DNA from 3 places in the Virgibacillus sp. JSM 102003 genome. Region 1 is predicted to be linked to each of the others. Evidence: riboswitches for the same ligand, from Rfam matches in the RefSeq annotation. Region 1 holds a riboswitch; each other region holds the start of a gene.

What was found. Region 1 has a riboswitch for thiamine pyrophosphate ahead of tenA (thiaminase II). Riboswitches for the same ligand answer to the same signal wherever they lie in the genome.
Region 2: it holds a riboswitch for thiamine pyrophosphate, as region 1 does, so the genes downstream of both, ACE1TG_RS16005 (ABC transporter substrate-binding protein) here and tenA (thiaminase II) in region 1, are expected to answer to the same signal.
Region 3: it holds a riboswitch for thiamine pyrophosphate, as region 1 does, so the genes downstream of both, thiT (energy-coupled thiamine transporter ThiT) here and tenA (thiaminase II) in region 1, are expected to answer to the same signal.

The regions. Positions count from the first base shown of each region.
Region 1 covers NZ_JBHFQH010000006.1:19,264-24,934, forward strand. The annotation lists gene ACE1TG_RS08090 (MDR family MFS transporter) at 1-223, shown strand, start outside; gene ACE1TG_RS08095 (MerR family transcriptional regulator) at 734-1,474, shown strand; gene thiE (thiamine phosphate synthase) at 1,583-2,188, opposite strand; gene thiM (hydroxyethylthiazole kinase) at 2,188-2,961, opposite strand; gene thiD (bifunctional hydroxymethylpyrimidine kinase/phosphomethylpyrimidine kinase) at 2,962-3,765, opposite strand; gene tenA (thiaminase II) at 3,762-4,451, opposite strand; TPP riboswitch at 4,518-4,621, opposite strand; gene thiW (energy coupling factor transporter S component ThiW) at 4,623-5,114, opposite strand; TPP riboswitch at 5,202-5,317, opposite strand; gene ACE1TG_RS08125 (DUF1801 domain-containing protein) at 5,406-5,671, opposite strand, start outside.
Region 2 covers NZ_JBHFQH010000015.1:79,421-85,091, reverse strand. The annotation lists gene ACE1TG_RS16020 (M20 peptidase aminoacylase family protein) at 1-1,047, opposite strand, end outside; gene ACE1TG_RS16015 (MurR/RpiR family transcriptional regulator) at 1,065-1,907, opposite strand; gene mscL (large-conductance mechanosensitive channel protein MscL) at 2,186-2,620, shown strand; TPP riboswitch at 2,675-2,785, shown strand; gene ACE1TG_RS16005 (ABC transporter substrate-binding protein) at 2,914-3,900, shown strand; gene ACE1TG_RS16000 (thiamine-binding protein) at 3,911-4,201, shown strand; gene ACE1TG_RS15995 (ABC transporter permease) at 4,201-4,965, shown strand; gene ACE1TG_RS15990 (ABC transporter ATP-binding protein) at 4,967-5,671, shown strand, end outside.
Region 3 covers NZ_JBHFQH010000016.1:43,170-48,840, forward strand. The annotation lists gene fdhD (formate dehydrogenase accessory sulfurtransferase FdhD) at 1-188, opposite strand, end outside; gene ACE1TG_RS16445 (Glu/Leu/Phe/Val family dehydrogenase) at 825-2,204, opposite strand; gene ACE1TG_RS16450 (hypothetical protein) at 2,331-3,752, opposite strand; gene thiT (energy-coupled thiamine transporter ThiT) at 4,047-4,625, opposite strand; TPP riboswitch at 4,721-4,825, opposite strand; gene ACE1TG_RS16460 (N-acetylmuramoyl-L-alanine amidase family protein) at 4,889-5,671, opposite strand, start outside.

The DNA of each region.
Region 1 (5,671 bases):
AGTTTCTGTATTCATCAGTATTATGAGTGCAAGGCAAAACAGTTATCTAACAGATGCTGCTGATCCAGGAAATCCTGTTACAATAAGTGAGTCTATGGTTGCGGGTGTTGAACTTGTATATTTTATAGGATTTGTGTTAGCTGTTGTCGCCTTTATTATGGCGTTGTTTGTATATCGCGCGCAGCCGACGGAATTGGAAAATCTACCATCATCTAATAAGTAATCATAAGCCGCTGTTCATTCGAATGGCGGCTTTGTATGTTTAACAGTGACATAACATTATTGTGATTTCTTTCCATCCTTTATAAGGTGAGTTGTAATCCAAATTCTGTGGAAAAATACTTGAGTGCTATGTAACCGCTGCGGAAATACACTTCGCTTTCCGCGGGCAACGCTTCAGCTTCCTCGGAAGCAAAAATCACTTCTTGCGGGATCTTCAGCTGTTGCTTTTTCCGCAGGAGTCTTCGTGTATTTCCTTCGCTGAGTTTTGCTCACTTTACCAAAAAGGGGTTTAAAACTACTTAAACCAGCAATTGGAATATGCTAGACTCCTGTGGGACAGCGAATCCCAAGAGACCCCACGGAAAGCGAGTAAATTCCGGCTGCGAGGAAAGAGGTCATACTAAGTACTACGAATCGGTTTTCCTTATAAAAAACGAAAAGACTTTTAAATAAATGTTGACTCTAACGTTGCGTGATACTTTATAGTGATAATTGAAGGGAGGCTACAAAGATGAAAGTTAAGGAAGTTTCTGATTTGGTTGGAATTAGTGTGCGCACACTACACCACTATGATGCCATCGGATTGTTATCCCCAGAGGAAACGACCGAATCTGGCTATCGTATTTATTCATACAGTGATCTTGAAGTTTTACAGCAAATTCTATTTTTTAAAGAACTTGGCTTCCCTTTGAAAAAAATAAAAGATATTATCAACAGTCCGTCGTTTGATCGAGAAGAAGCACTTGAACTTCACCGTAAAATGCTCCTTGAGAAACGTAGCCGGATCGATGAAATGATTGCGACGATTGATAAAACCACGCAACACTCAAAAGGAGAAATTAATATGAGTAATAAAGAAAAATTTGCAGGCTTTGATTTCAGCCATAACCCATACGAACAAGAAGCACGTGATCGTTGGGGTGAAAAAGCTGTTGATGAATCCAATGCGAAAATAAATAAGATGTCAAAAGATGAACAAAAAGCAATGGGTGAAGAATTTGATAAAATCTATCAAGAGCTTGCAGCGCTCCGTCATGAATCACCTGAATCTGATGAAGCACAAGCAGGTATTAAGGTATGGTATGACTATTTGAACAAAATCGGAAACTATTCACTTGATGCATTCAAAGGACTTGGGCAAATGTATGTCGATGATGAACGTTTTACCAAGAACATCGATAAGTATGGTCAAGGTTTGTCAGTGTTCATGCGTGATACCATGGCTGTGTATGCTGATAAAAACAAAAAGTAGGTTCTACTACTTTAATCGAACCCCATCATCAAAAGGTGGCATGAAATTTTTATTTATTTTATGCCACCTTTCGAATGTGAAAAACGATAGTATATATGAAGGTAAGGTTTATAACCCTTGAACAGCAGTTTTTACATCATTTGCCTGGATCACAGCCGAAATAACCGCAACACCGTCAGCCCCAGCATTTATTACAGAAGCTGCATTTTGGGTGGTTATTCCACCGATTCCTACAATAGGGATGCTTGGAAATTGGTTTCTTAATGTTTTAATCCAATTCACACCGACTTCTGACTTTGCGTCAGGTTTTGTAGATGTATTAAAAATTGGACCAGCACCAAGATAATCAGCCAGTTGAATCGGACTATTAGAAACTTCGGTTGGATTCGATACAGAAAGGCCAATAATCTTATTAGGAAAGCGCGCACGTAGTTTTTCAACTGAAACATGATCCTGTCCAACATGAATTCCATCGGCTCCTAGAGGTTCAACAAGGTCGATATCATCATTGACGAAAAATGCTATATTATGATGCGCGCAAATATTTCTTAATTTATATCCTAACTCTAATTTATCATTTCCTTTTAATGACCCAACTCCTTTTTCTCGAAATTGGAATGCTGTAACACCGGATTTTATCGATAATTCTAAAATATCAGCTGGATCACGGTCACAATTTTGACTGCCCATTATCAAATATTTTCTTAGATTCATCAATTAACCTTCTCCAGTTTATCAACTTCAAATGATAATGCATCAATAAAATGAGGGAGGAAAGTCCCAGGTCCATTAACTTCTGAATAGTCAGCAGCATATTCCGCCGCCAGTCCGTAAAACTCAACTGCAGTTAACACCTTCTGCTCGATAGGTTCATTTGTGGTTAAACATGCAGTTAGAACGGAACCAAGCAGGCAGCCAGCACCAGTTATTTTCCCAAGAATCGGATGCCCGGAATTGTTCGAAAGATATTCTTTTCCGGAGCAGATAACATCCGTTTCTCCTGTGACAACGGCAGTAGTTTGATAGGTCTCAGCAGCTTTTAAAGCTATCTCCACAGAATTTCCATTACCTACCGATTCGACGCCTTTTGTTTCCCAAGGAATTTCTACGAGGTGTGCAATTTCGCCCGCATTCCCTTTGATGACTGTTGGCTGTACTGAATTTAGAATTTCTTTTACAACTGATGTCCGAAATGGCGTTGCCGCGACACCAACAGGATCAAGAACCACTGGTATTCCTTTTTCATTAGCTGTTTTTCCTGCTGTGATCATTGCTGGAAGTTCTTGCGCTGTTATGGTTCCGATGTTTAAAAGTACACCATCCGCAATGGACGCCATGTCGTTCGCTTCCTCTTCAGCTTTAGCCATGACTGGTGTTCCGCCAAAGGATAACAAGCCATTTGCGGTAAAATTCATCACAACTTGATTTGTCAGATGGTGAATCAACGGACTTTGATCTCTTACTTTTTGAATGATATCTTTATTCATTTACCTCACCCTTTCAATGGGCTTTGCCCAATGGTTTGTCGGTCCACTTCCATGACCAAGTGAAAACGAATGACGGATTGCAGCAGTTACGTAATCCTTTGCTTTTTTAACGGCCACTGGTAAAGAATCTCCTTGGCTTAAGTAGGCTGTAATGGCTGCTGAATAAGTACACCCGGTTCCGTGTGTATTTTTTGTCTCAATTCGTTTGGTTGCAAAAGTGTGTAACGAACTGCCGTCATATAAAAAATCGATTGCTTCACCTTGCAAATGGCCACCTTTAACCAATGACGCACCTGCTCCGAATTCATGAACTATTTGTTTCGCAGCCTTTTTCATGTCGTCTAGTGTTTCAATTTTTGCACCCGTAATATCTTCTGCCTCAGGGATATTTGGTGTTACTAACGATGTCATTGGTAATAGTTTCTTACGTAAGAAATCCCGGGCATTGCTTGCGATTAATGGATCGCCACTTGTTGCGACCATTACCGGATCCATAATGTACGGAATGTTTAAACCGTTAATCTTTTGAGCAATAGCCTGCATCATGTCAACGTTAGCGATCATTCCAGTCTTAAATGCTTGAAAGGGAATATCGGTCACAACGGAATCCAATTGTTGTTCAATCATTTCAACAGGGAGATGGTGCACATTCTGGACACCTGTTGTATTTTGCGCAACAACGGATGTAATGACAGACATTCCGTAAGTCTTCAGTTCCTGAAAGGTTTTTAAGTCTGCTTGTATTCCGGCTCCACCACTGGGATCAGTGCCAGCTATTGTAAGTGTGCATGGAATGCTTTTCATTTGCCAATCACCAACTCGTTTATTGGCCAATCTTCACAAGTATAGGCCATTTCCCAAAAGGCAAGCTCTAATTGGCAGCTTTTACGGAATGCTTCTTTTATCTTTGTCTGCTCATCCCATGAAGCATGTTCAGCAAATTTATCCAAGCGGTTTCGCATTTCCATCACTATCTTGCCAAATCGTTCATCGGCATAAAAGCTTATCCATGGATAAAATGGATGATCCTTTTCTGGATTATATTTGTTCATTAACGCATAGCCTATTTCCAAATATGTCCACGGGCAAGGGAGCAGTGCACCAATGGTTTCAGCTAAACTGCCCATTTGCGCGTGATACATCATATGCTTCATGTAATGATCAGCAGTTGGCGGAAGCGGATGACCTTGGAGCTCCTCGTAGCCAACCCCTATATAGTCGCAAAAGTTATGATGTGGATGGCTTTCACTATTTAAAACAAATTGGATTTGTTCCCCGAAGAAGCGGATGTCCTCGCGCTTATCAGATTTGGAAAGAGCAATTCCATAGATTCGCATAAATGCATTCAAATACTCAAAATCTGCCTTAATATAATGCGCAATTGATTCGTTTGGGACATATTTTTTTCCAATACCATCGACAAATGGATGATTAAATATTGCTTGAAATATATCTTGGTTCTCATCTCTTAATTGTTGTGTGAATGACATAATAAAGCCTCCAATGATTTAGGAAGCTACTAGGGGGAATAAAAGTAGAATACTAGAGGTACAGAATGCGGCCCTCAACTACTTCCCTGCGCAGGCATTATCCAGATCAGGTTCCAAGGGACAAGGAATATTTCCGTTTCTCAGCCAGTACAGCGCCCCTAGTAGTTTTTCCTATATTTTATGTTGAACTAGTCTATCCTGATTAACACGTGAAATAACAAACCAGCCTATCAATGCTCCAGTAACACTGCTAATAAGAAACGACGGTATAAAGAACAAAGCACCAGCTGAACTACCCATTAATAGCTTTGCAAAGGGAACAGCAAAAAGTGCTCCGATGATCCCGGTGCCAATTGCCTCTCCCACAGCAGCCATGGCTTTTCTATGGGTCTTCTGAAACAAGTATCCAGCAAGAAATGCTCCAATCATGCCGCCGGGAAACGCTAGCAATGTACCAAGTCCAAGCATGTTGCGTAGCAGTCCAATCATAAATGCAATACCGACTGCAGGACCGGGCCCAAGTGTCACAGCGGCCATAACATTGACGGCATGCTGGACGGGATAAGCCTTTGCGACGCCTGCTGGAAACCAAAGTAACTGTGCACCTAATGTACCTATTGCCACAAAGACTGCCATTGTCGTAAGTAATCGTGTTCGGTTCAATCAAATCCTCCTTTCCGTGAAAGGGGCGCATACGAAAAAAGCCAGATCCATTAATGGACCTGGCTTGAAATAGCTGATATAAGTAAGTATATCGTCAGTCTACTTCCCTCCGCTGGTATTAACCAGATCAGGTCCGTAAGAGTCAGAAAGCTAAAACGTGCTTTCCTCTCAGCCCTCGATTTTGGGCACCCCTAGTAGTAATTTTAAAAATATTATGTTTTCAATTTAAGGATAACAAAAGAAATCACTTTTGTCATGGTTTATTTCAAGTTCATGAATGTAATGAAAAAGTCATGTTTCTAGATCAATGGCTTCCTGTATTAATGCTGAGAATTTTTGGGGTTGAATCTCATCGAGTTGTTTAACTCTGATATGACGCATTTTTTTGCCAGTTCCTTCAAGCAGGTTATCCTTATCCTTAAGTGTGGCACCGAAGTAGAAACCCAGATTAACATGATTCTTGGCAGTCTGAAGATAGCATACAAGACCATTCTCAATATAGCATGGCTTTCCCCATTTTATTTCTTCAGTTATATTGGGGGACGTTTGGAAAATAA
Region 2 (5,671 bases), on a different contig from region 1:
CATATCTGGATGGTGGAGACCTGGCTGTAAATCACAACCTATTGCAAGCATCGTAGCTTTTAAGTGTGGTTTTTTTATTGTATAAAAATGAAAATCATCCCCGCCAGTCGTTGTAATCATCGGTTGCAGTTTATCGATTCCAACGCTATCTTTTATAGCGTCCTCCATAATTGAAGTAGCTTCCTGATTAATAACGGATGCAGCAATATTGGCGCCAATCTTCAAGTCGATGGAAATGTCATGATAGTCGGCAAGCATAGCTGTAATTCTCTCAACATTGATCATCAATTCGTCCATAACCTCGTTCGTTTGCGCACGTAAATCCACTGAAAATGTTGCGTTACCCGGGATAATATTTTTACTTTCACCACCAGCCTGAAATGCTGTCAGCTTAACAGAATGGGGAATCATTGGGTTTATATCAATATTTTGCAGATGCTGGACAAGCTCGGAACCAACATGAATAGCATTGGTATTCAAATGTGGCCTGGCACCGTGGGCATCATCACCTTGAATTACTCCATCAATAAAACAGGCTGCCCCATGGCGAATAGCTGGAGCAAATTGATCATGTTCTAATTCCTCTATTGGTCGTAAATGCATTCCATATAAATAGTCAACATCATCAACAATTCCTTTATCAACTAAGGATAATGCGCCTGTCCCTTTTTCTTCTGCAGGCTGAAAAATAAATCGGAATGTTCCTTTTTCAGGATAGCCATCTTCAAGAAGCGTTAACAATGAGCCAATTGCAATTGTCATATGAGCATCATGTCCGCACGAATGATTTGCCTGAAATTCACCGTTCACCTCTTGCCATAAAGCATCTATATCAGCTCGCATAGCAACGACTGGTGATCCTTGGCCAATTTCGATAACTAGACCGGGTGAATCATCCAGTGTTGTAATACTGCAATCATAATTTTTAAAAAGCTGTTTGATGTAAGAAGTAGTGTCATACTCTTTCCAGCTAATTTCCGGATGTTCATGCAGGTGGGAGAAAATTTTTTGAAGCTGTGGTCTTATTGTTTCTATTGTTGGCTTCATGGATATACTCCTTTAAATTAATTTGCAAAAAATTTACTTGCTTCTATTCCATCAAATCGTTCTGCGCGTTGCTGAAACAACTTCGGCGCCCGTATTGTGATTGCTGCAACAATACTATTCATCAGTGAAAACACGGCAGGTACCAAATCAAGTGTCGATAGTTCCTCTAATCGAATTGCCAATGTTATATCGGAATACTCGGTAATGGGCGAATAAGGGTTATCGGTAAAAGCAATAATTGTCGCCCCTTGTTTTTTGGCCAATTCAGCCAGTCTTATCGTGTTAATCCCATACCTATGGAATGAAAAAGCAACAAATACACTATTTTCATGTAATTCACTTAGTTGTACCAAAATATCGTCATCAGGTGAATGCTGTCGTACATTGCCAACCACAATATTTAAGGCATATGCAAACCAGCTTGCTAAAGCGTAGGATGATCGGACACCTGCAATATAGATATTCTCAGCAGATAACAGCTTCGTAACGGTTTGGTCTAAATCCGTTTCCGACATTTGCTCGATTACAGTCTGAATTGTACGTATATCATTGAACATTAGGTTTTTAACAGTATTATCTTCTGAATGACTGGATACCTTTCTGTTTCTGAAATCAGACAGACTGCTTTTTTCAAAAAAACGCTGCTGGTATGTCTGCTGTAAAGATTTATAGCCATCATATCCCAACGTGCGTGCAAAACGGATGATAGTAGTTTCACTAACACCAATTTTTCTGCCAGCTTCCTGAGCAGAATTCATTGCGAAAATAGATGGATCACTATAAATATAAGATGCTATTTTTTTAAAGCTTTTTGAAAAGTTCGCTTGATGTTCCTTAATTTTTTTGTACAGATTTTCCATGTAAATTCCCCGTGTAGTTTGTCATCTGTTAAAGTGAAGGAATTACTTTTTCTTTTAATAAAGAAAAAGTAATTCCTTTATTATAAGTAACATACCATAATAGTAGAATTTACTCAATATGTAATCTTGGGAATTATTAAAAAATTCAGCGTGTGTGAATAAAAAGTCCCGACCAAGATAGATGACTATGAATGTACTTAGTTATAACTGATTAAAGTGCTAAACATCTGTACTCATACATAAAATTAGTACAAGCCTGATAATAGGGGTGCGTACTTTTGTGGTCAGATTTTAAAACATTCGCATTAAAAGGAAACGTCCTGGACTTAGCTGTTGCTGTTATTATCGGAACAGCCTTTGGAAAAATAGTAACGTCACTTGTAGAAAATATCATGATGCCACTAGCAGGGATCTTAGTAAGCGGTGTTGATTTCACAAATTTAAAATATACGGTAAGAAAAGCAGATGTATTGTATGGCGAGTTCATCCAGTCGGTTTTTGATTTTATCGTTATCGCGGTGTCCATCTTCATTTTCATTCGCATCATAGCAAAGTTCAGAGGTGAGAAGGATCCGGAAAAAGAATCAAAGCCTGATGAAAAAACTGAGTTGCTCAAAGAGATACGTGACCTTTTGAAAAAAGAGGATAAGCTAACACCTAAACAGAAAAAGAAGGTCACGATTAATATTTCATCACAGTCGAAGAAAAGATAAAACTTGAAAAATACAGTAAGCTGTGGCATAGTGAATTTGATAGTTTAATTGAATAATAAGTTGTAGGGGGACCAGTGTATGCTGGTTGAGATTGTATCCGTTAGATGCTGACCCTTGGAACCTGATTTGGTTGAGACCAGCGTAGGGAACAAAGTAAAACAATAGTAATATTGTTCGTAATGCGCTCAGGGACTAACCTGGCGTTATTTTTTTTGGTCTTATAAGAGATTCCTTTCGTTTCCAACACCAATCATACTTCCAGAAGTGAACAAAAAGAGAAAGGGAGATGAGAAATGAAAAAATGGTTGTTCGTAGTATTAATAGCCGTTTTACTAACAGCATGTAATAACGATGCAGGGGGAACTGACGAAAAAAGGCAGGAGACAGAACAAACAAAAGTAGTGCTCGATTGGACCCCCAATACGAATCATACAGGTCTTTATGTTGCCCAGGAAAAAGGATATTTTGACGATGAAGGGTTGGATGTAGAAATTATGATGCCGGGTGAGGCTGGTTCTGATCAGCTTGTAGCATCAGGCAAGGCTGACTTCGGAGTCAGTGCACAGGAAGCTGTTACAGAGGCACGTATTCAGGATATTCCAATCGTATCGATTGCAGCGGTTATCCAGCATAATACATCCGGATTCGCTTCACCAAAAGACAAACAAATTACATCACCAGCAGATTTTGAAGGAAAAACATATGGCGGATGGGGAGCACCGGTTGAAAAAGCAGTTCTATCTTCACTTATGAAGCAGGAAAATGCCGATGTTGAGAAAGTCGATATTGTCAATATGGGCAATACAGATTTCTTCACAGCAGTGAAGCGGGATATTGATTTTGCGTGGATTTACTATGGCTGGACTGGAGTCGAAGCAGAAATGCGCGGGGAGGAATTAAATATGATTTATTTAACCGATTACTCCAAAAAGCTTGATTATTATACACCTGTCCTTACAACGAATGAAAAAATGATTGCAGACAATCCGGAAAAAGCTGAGAAATTTTTAGCAGCGGTTTCAAAAGGGTATAAGTTTGCAATCGATAATCCAGGTGAAGCAGCAGAAATCCTCAGCGCTGCTGTTCCAGATCTTGACCCGGAACTTGTTAAGAAAAGTCAGGAATGGTTATCACCAAAATATCAGGATGACGCAGACAAGTGGGGAGTTCAAAAGCAAGAGGTATGGAAGAATTATTCCAGCTGGATGTATGATAATGGACTTCTAGAAGAAGAATTGAAAGCTGAAGATGCATTTACCAACGAATTTTTACCAGAATAGGAGTGGGAATATGAATAATTCATTAGTAAGTATACAAATTATCCCAAAAACAAACAATGGGGAAGATGTCATTCCATATGTTGACGCTGCAATAGAGGTGATCGAGAAAGCTGGAGTGAAATATGAGGTCCATCCACTGGAAACTACAATGGAAGGGAAGCTAAACGAGCTATTAGCAGTTATTGAAAAAATGAACGAAAGAATGGTTGAGCTTGGAAGTTCCAGCATTATATCGCAAGTGAAAATCCTTTATAATCCGAGTGGGGCATCAATGGATCAATTGACGGAGAAGTATCGTTGATGAAAAAGTTTATGAAAAAAGGGTGGAAACCTGTTGCGGTTCTCCTCCTTTTATTCATTATATGGGAGGGCGCAAGTAATTTATTCAAGATACCTGGATGGCTGTTGCCGGCGCCTTCGCAAATTTTACAAACAGGTGTTGAAGGCTGGGCATCTTATCAGCATCACATCTTCTCAACCGTTCAATTAACGATTATTGGATTTTTAATTGGCAGCAGTGTGGGCATTCTGATTGCGATTAGTCTGCATCTTATACCACAGCTTCGAGAAGCGTTGTATCCATTAATCATTATTTCGCAAAATATACCAATAATTGTTCTGGCACCACTGCTCGTTATATGGTTTGGCTTTGGCATGCTACCTAAGATTATTGTGATTACACTAGTCTGCTTTTTTCCTATCGCGGTGTCAGCCTTGGATGGATTCAGACAAACGGACCATGATTTGAAACATTATATGCAAATGGCTGGAGCAAATAAGAAACAGATATTCTGGAAACTGGAATGGCCAAATGCGTTGCCATACGTATTTGCCGGGCTGAAAATCTCCGCAACGTATAGTGTCATGGGAGCCGTTATATCGGAATGGCTCGGTGCGAGTAACGGGATCGGCGTTTATATGACATTAGCATCGTCTTCATTCAGGACCGATCGTGTTTTCGTATCTATTTTTCTTGTAATGGTTCTTAGTTTATTATTTTTTGCAATTATTATTTTGGTCGAAAAAAGCCTAATCAGATGGAAGCCAAAAGGAGAAGGAAATTGATATGGGCAATCTAGCTGTGAAAGATATAACAAAATCATACGGAGACCATCATATTTTGCAGGGTGTTGATTTCACCGTTAATGACGGAGAGTTTGTTTCCATTTTAGGCCCATCCGGGAGCGGGAAAAGTACATTATTTCATTTGATTGGCGGAATTCGTTTGCCTAATTCAGGGGAAATTTACCTGGAGGATAAACAGATAAATGGTCAAAAGGGGTCAATCAGCTATACACCGCAGTCTCCGTCACTCATGCCTTGGCGCACAGTACTGAAAAATGTCCTGCTTGGTGGCGAGATCGTCGGTAAATATGATGAAAAAAGGGCGCTTGCATTAATTGAGCGTGCTGGGTTGCAAGGGTATGAAAATGCGTATCCACATGAACTGTCAGGCGGAATGAAACAACGTGTTGCGTTCGTGCGAAGCTTGCTAAGTCCGCAGCCACTTATTTGTCTGGATGAGCCCTTTTCCGCACTGGATGAATTTACCCGCCTGGAAATGCAGAAATGGCTCATGTCCATTTGGCAGGAAAATAAACGGTCAATCCTGTTTGTCACACATAATATTGATGAAGCAATTTTTCTGTCCGATCGGGTTATTGTCCTGTCCCAAAAACCATCAACTGTCAAAAAAGAGTTTACAATTCCGTTTGAGAGGCCGCGTTATGAAGATATTCTGTTGACAGAGGAATTTTTAGACTGGAAAAAA
Region 3 (5,671 bases), on a different contig from region 1:
CCCTCAGATGCCAGATACCCAAACGTCATTTCATAGATATCACTTGGTGTGCAAACAATTGTGGCATACTGCTCTCCATTAATCGTTATTGTAATAGGGGCTTCTTTGGCAATCTCATCCTCTTCTGTTGCTTTTAAATGCTGATTATACTTCGTTGTCTTCCATAACGACAGGGTTTTATCATTCACTTTTAATACCCCTCCTTGTATCCGCTTACATTTTCTTCTTTAATAATAATTACCCCATTCAAATTACGTTTAAAACAGCTTAACTTAATTACTGAATATTATAACATATTCAGTAGTATAAAAAGACATTCCGTATGAACCGATGTAGTTCAATTTTGAGTAAGGGCGATGAATTGCAGCTTCAGGATATTCCGAATAGTTCTTAACTGCTAATAAAAGCAGTTCAATTAAGGAAACAAGTTCAGTTTTTGACTGAGAAGGCAAAAAAACTATTTAGGAGTATAAAACGCATAAGTTTGTGACTTAAACTGGAAGGATTCTCGGAATTAGGATCCGCCAAACAGTCGACGTGAATCCTCATTCCGTTAAATAGCAGAAAACGTGCTATCGGAAGGGTGAGACGGATCCTCGTTCCGCTATATGCAGAAAATCAGCTAAATTTGAGGTAAAAATGGTAAATAGCGGAACGAGGATCCGCCTCCAAGCCAAAAACGAGGGTTTTCAAGGAAATAACGGAATGAGGATCCGTCAAATCAGTAAACCGGACCTCATTCCGTTAATAAAAGGGTTCTTCAACAATAGGGGCAAGACATATGCTAATTATTCTTTCTCTCCCAAAACTAAACTGCTTAATTTCTAATATAGTTTACCTTGCTTATATAGAATTGTTGATATTTTCATTACAGCATGAATATAACAGTTCTGCCGCAACGGAAACGGATCCCCAAAAAATTGTGGAAAGATTGTATCAAACGTTTGCTGCATTTTATCAAATAAACGCTTAAAGATTTCTTCTTCACTGAAAAATTGCGTTTCTCGGCCTTGCAGCCATTCAAAATAAGAAACGATGACACCACCAGCATTTGCTAAGATATCAGGAACAATAATGACACCTTTTTCACTCAGGTATTTATCTGCTCCACTGGTTACTGGTGCGTTTGCTCCTTCCACTACGATACTTGCCTTTATGTCTTTCATGTTTTCCTGATGCACCTGATCTTCCAGGGCAGCCAAAAATAATACATCAACATCCAGACCTAATACGTCATCACGATCCTTAATGGTAGCTTTCACATCAGCTTCTTTTAACTGTTCTTCATCAACTGGAAGATCCCCACCACTATTGGAAGTGAATTTAACAAGGCCCGGAATATCCAAACCATCGGAATTATATAGCGTTACATTCCGATCACTAACTGAAACAATTTTATTATTCAAATGTTTGCATTGAAAAGCCTCAAGTGCGGCAACAGAGCCAACATTACCAAACCCTTGTACTGCCATTGTCAGTGTTTTATCCATATGTTTTAAAGCTGTTTTTGCAAAAACATTCTCGCGTTCTGAGAGCCACTTTTCCTGATTCTTAACAAAGTTATGGATCATGTAGCGAAATGCGAAATAAACACCTTTACCAGTTGCTTCCCTCCGTCCTAATGACCCACCATTCTCTACACTTTTGCCAGTAAAGCTGCCACGATATGGGCTTCCAGGACGAATACTTTTATATTCACCCATCATCCAGTCCATTTCACGGTCACCTGTACCAACATCTGGTGCTGGAATATCTTTATCAGGTCCAAGAATTTCACCAAAATACTGTACATATTTTTTACAAATCATATATAATTCTTTGACACTATAGTCTCTCGGGTTAATAACAACTCCGCCTTTTCCACCACCAAACGGTACCTCATGAAGCGCATTCTTTAGTGTCATGAGTGATGCAAGGTTAATCACTTCATCTTCATTAACAGATTCATGAAAACGAATACCACCCTTATATGGACCAAGAATATTATTATGCTGAACCCGAAAAGAAGGCACACGTGTTACCTTTCCATTTTCGAGTGCAATTCGTAAAAAGGATTTGTTTACATGGTTAGGAGTGGATAAGATAGATACCAACGACGTAAATGCCTTCTCACGTGTTTTGTCCGTCAGTTCTGGTAAAAAGGATTTATCATCCAATAAAGCTTCTAGCGACTCCTGAACAATTTTTGTGGTACTGTTTGCCATATTGAAAACCTCCATCAGTAGTAAATTTTTCCTAATTTATTAAAGTGTATCAAACAAATATACGATAAACTAATAATACTGTTCTACTTGGAGGATTTACTTGTTTATATACAATTATTCAATTCCTTATAAAATTAAAACAGCAAAGACGGTAGAAATGATTAAACCAAGAATAACCGGAACAAAGTTTTTCCGGACCAAATCCATAACTGAAACGCCACAAAATCCAGCAATCGCAATCATAGAGGACCAAGCAACAATTGTACCTCCACCGGTCCAAATTGAACCCATTTGGCCAATGGCTGCGAGTGTTCCAGAGTCAATAGCCGAACTTTCTAGAGAAGCAGCAAGAGCTCCAGTCAGTGGCAAACCTGAGAACCCTGATCCATCCAGCCCAGTAATAATACCAATAATCAATACACTAAATGCTGCAAATAACGCACTTTGCGGTAAAAAGGCCTGTGAGGATTGTACAAGGTCAAACAGTAATCCGGGCGCTTTTTCACCCACACCTAGAATACTTCCGGAGAAGTCTGCACTGCCAAGGAAGAAGAACCCTGCAATTGGAATAACCGGACCCATTGCCTTAAAAGCAAATACAAAGCCATCTGTAATATGGTTACTAATATAATCAAGTGCATGGTGTCGACCAAAGGCGACCGTAGATAATAACAATAAGATTACAGCAACGCCACCAATAAATGCAGCACCATCCCCACCTTCAAAACCACTCATTCGTCCTGATAAAAGTTTTGTATACATCATGTAGATTACTACTGTCAAAAGGGCAATGGGAACAAGTACTGCAAATACTTTACTCCACGTATTCAGATGTGTTGAATGTGCTTGATTCGTTGACTCCTGAGTTGCCTGTAATGCCTCCAGCTCTTTTTCATTCAGTTCACTGCTTTTTGAGCGGATTGTTTTTCGATAAAAGAGATATGCTAACCCTATTGCAACTGCGCCAGTAATAACAGATAGGATTAATGCCTTATCAGCAACCAAACCAACATCGATTCCGGCTGATTTTGCTGATAGCCCTGGAGCAACCTGAACAATATAATCAGAAGATAACGCCATTCCCTGTCCAGCCAGCGCAACAGCAACTGCTGCAGTTAACGCTGGGAGTCCCGAGCGGATGGCTGCGGGTACCAGCAATGCACAAATAAGCGGTACTGCCGGTGTCGGCCAGAAAAAGAGCGAAATTACATAGGTGACAGCGATTAATACAAAAAATGAAACATGGCCATTTATCATTACTTTTTGGATTGGCTGGATCATTCTTCGATCGGCACCCAAATCACGTAATGAATGAAGTAATGCCATCATAAAAGTAATGATCAGAAATATACTGAACAGTTCTTTTGCTGCAACAAGATTGGCATTAAATATGGCGGTAAAACCGTCGATTAAACTCCCGTTATAAACCCAGGCAATCACAAATGTCCCAAGTAACGAAGGAAGCACAACACCTCTTCTGAAAATCATTGTGAAAATAATTATTAGTGTAAATATACCGTATAGCCAATGCGATATAGTTAGCTCCACCGATAACACTTCCTTTCTTAAGTGTGCTATAGCCTATGCACACTGAAAGAAAGCGGTGAGAGTTTATTCCAATGTTAGTTGCCTATTTTGATTCCTTTTCATTAGCACATTCATTGCAAAGTAGCTTTCCATTTTGTTGAACACCGTCAAAAAAACCATCCTTGCAATATACGTTTTGTCCACATGACTGGCACTGTCCGATTAATTCTTTCATAATAATCACCTCTGCCTTAAGTATAAAAAAATAGCCCTTATATTACAAAGGACTATTTTCTGTGAACGGATTTTATTAATTTACGATGCAGTTTGCATTAATGTTTTTGGTTGTTTGTAGAACAATAGAAAAACAATAATTGTACAGATGATAAAGGATGGCAGCATGTAAGATCCACTGTACAGTAACGAATATAACCAGACTGGCTGGCCTTCTGGTGCATATTGCCCAAAGAACACGATACCGGCTGTAAAATGTGCCAAAAAGCGTAGTGCTGACCCTATAAAAACACCTGACATAATTAGGAAGAAGCTTATCTTCGCTTTTCCTTCCTTGACAGCATGTTGAACTGGTTTAACAAATATTCCTGCCATACCAATTAAAGTGAAAGCAACAATATAATCAAGAAATCCCTGGACAGGTGTTAAAATTATTGGTCCGGACATTACGACCTGCATGACTCCTAGCAGGAAGCCAGCCACCAGACCACCTTTCAATCCCCAACGGAAAGCCATAATGAATATGGGAATCATAGCAAAAGAAACAGATCCACCCTGTGGCCAAATAGAAAACTTTAAAAAAGGAATTATATCCAACAGTAATGCCATGGCAGCAAATATTGCCACCTCAATCATAAATAACGTGCGCTTTGAACTCATTTTAGATTACCTCCCCCTTTGAATAAATACAAAAAAAGCAATGCCAAGGGGAAGCTTCCTGATGGGGAATCCGCTCACAACATTGCTTTTTATTCCATCAAAAAAGCCACCATCCCTACGTTAGTACTAACTAACAGGTTCTAAGGGTAAGAACTAGTATCACGTTCACTCTCAGCCAAACGGCTCCCCCTGTAGGCTTCTATTATTCTGCTTTTTTCATTACATTTATTATAACGTATCGATTTACAATTGACAACGGTTTCTTATTTAGCTGAAACAATAGCTCCTGTATTTGGATGCGCATATATTTGAACCTTGCCAAAATCCCGGGTTTGAATAAGGTAGACATGTGCCTGCGGGCTGCCAATAACTTTATACGTTAATCCACCAAATTTATCAGGGCGTAAAAAACCTTTTTCATTACCTTTAACCGGCGTTGCATCTATTGGATAAACTCGCCAGCTTAAAGCTTCCGGTGGCAGACTTAAGTATTTAGTAAGTGTTTCACTAACTCCATTACCTTTATAGGAAAATCCACTAAACGTGCAAAATGCCCTTACAACAGATTCAGCTAACTCCTGCCAATGATCCTTTACCTGGTCAACATCATCACCTCGTGAATCGGCAAAACCATACTCAATTATGTTTGTTACAACTTTTCCCGTGTCACGATTCATATAATAAAAGTCGCGTGCACGGTCATTTGGCAGTGTTCTTGTAAAAATCCTGCGTATATTTTGACCTGCATGCTTTAATTCAAAAGCTATCTCTTCGGCCATATCCTCTCCACCATAGATAGAATGAATAATCTCGCCACCATCCCCTCCACCAGCATTGATATGATTTGAATGACAATACCTTGCACCACTATCCCGAACAATCTTAGTTCTTTCTGCCGGTGATAAGGTGACATCCTTCTGCCGTGTAATAGCAACCGGAATTCCTAACTGCTCATACCGTTGATACTGATAGAGTGAAATAGATAGATTCATATCTTTCTCAACCCAATACCGATTGGATCCACCACCTGGGTCTTTTCCTCCATG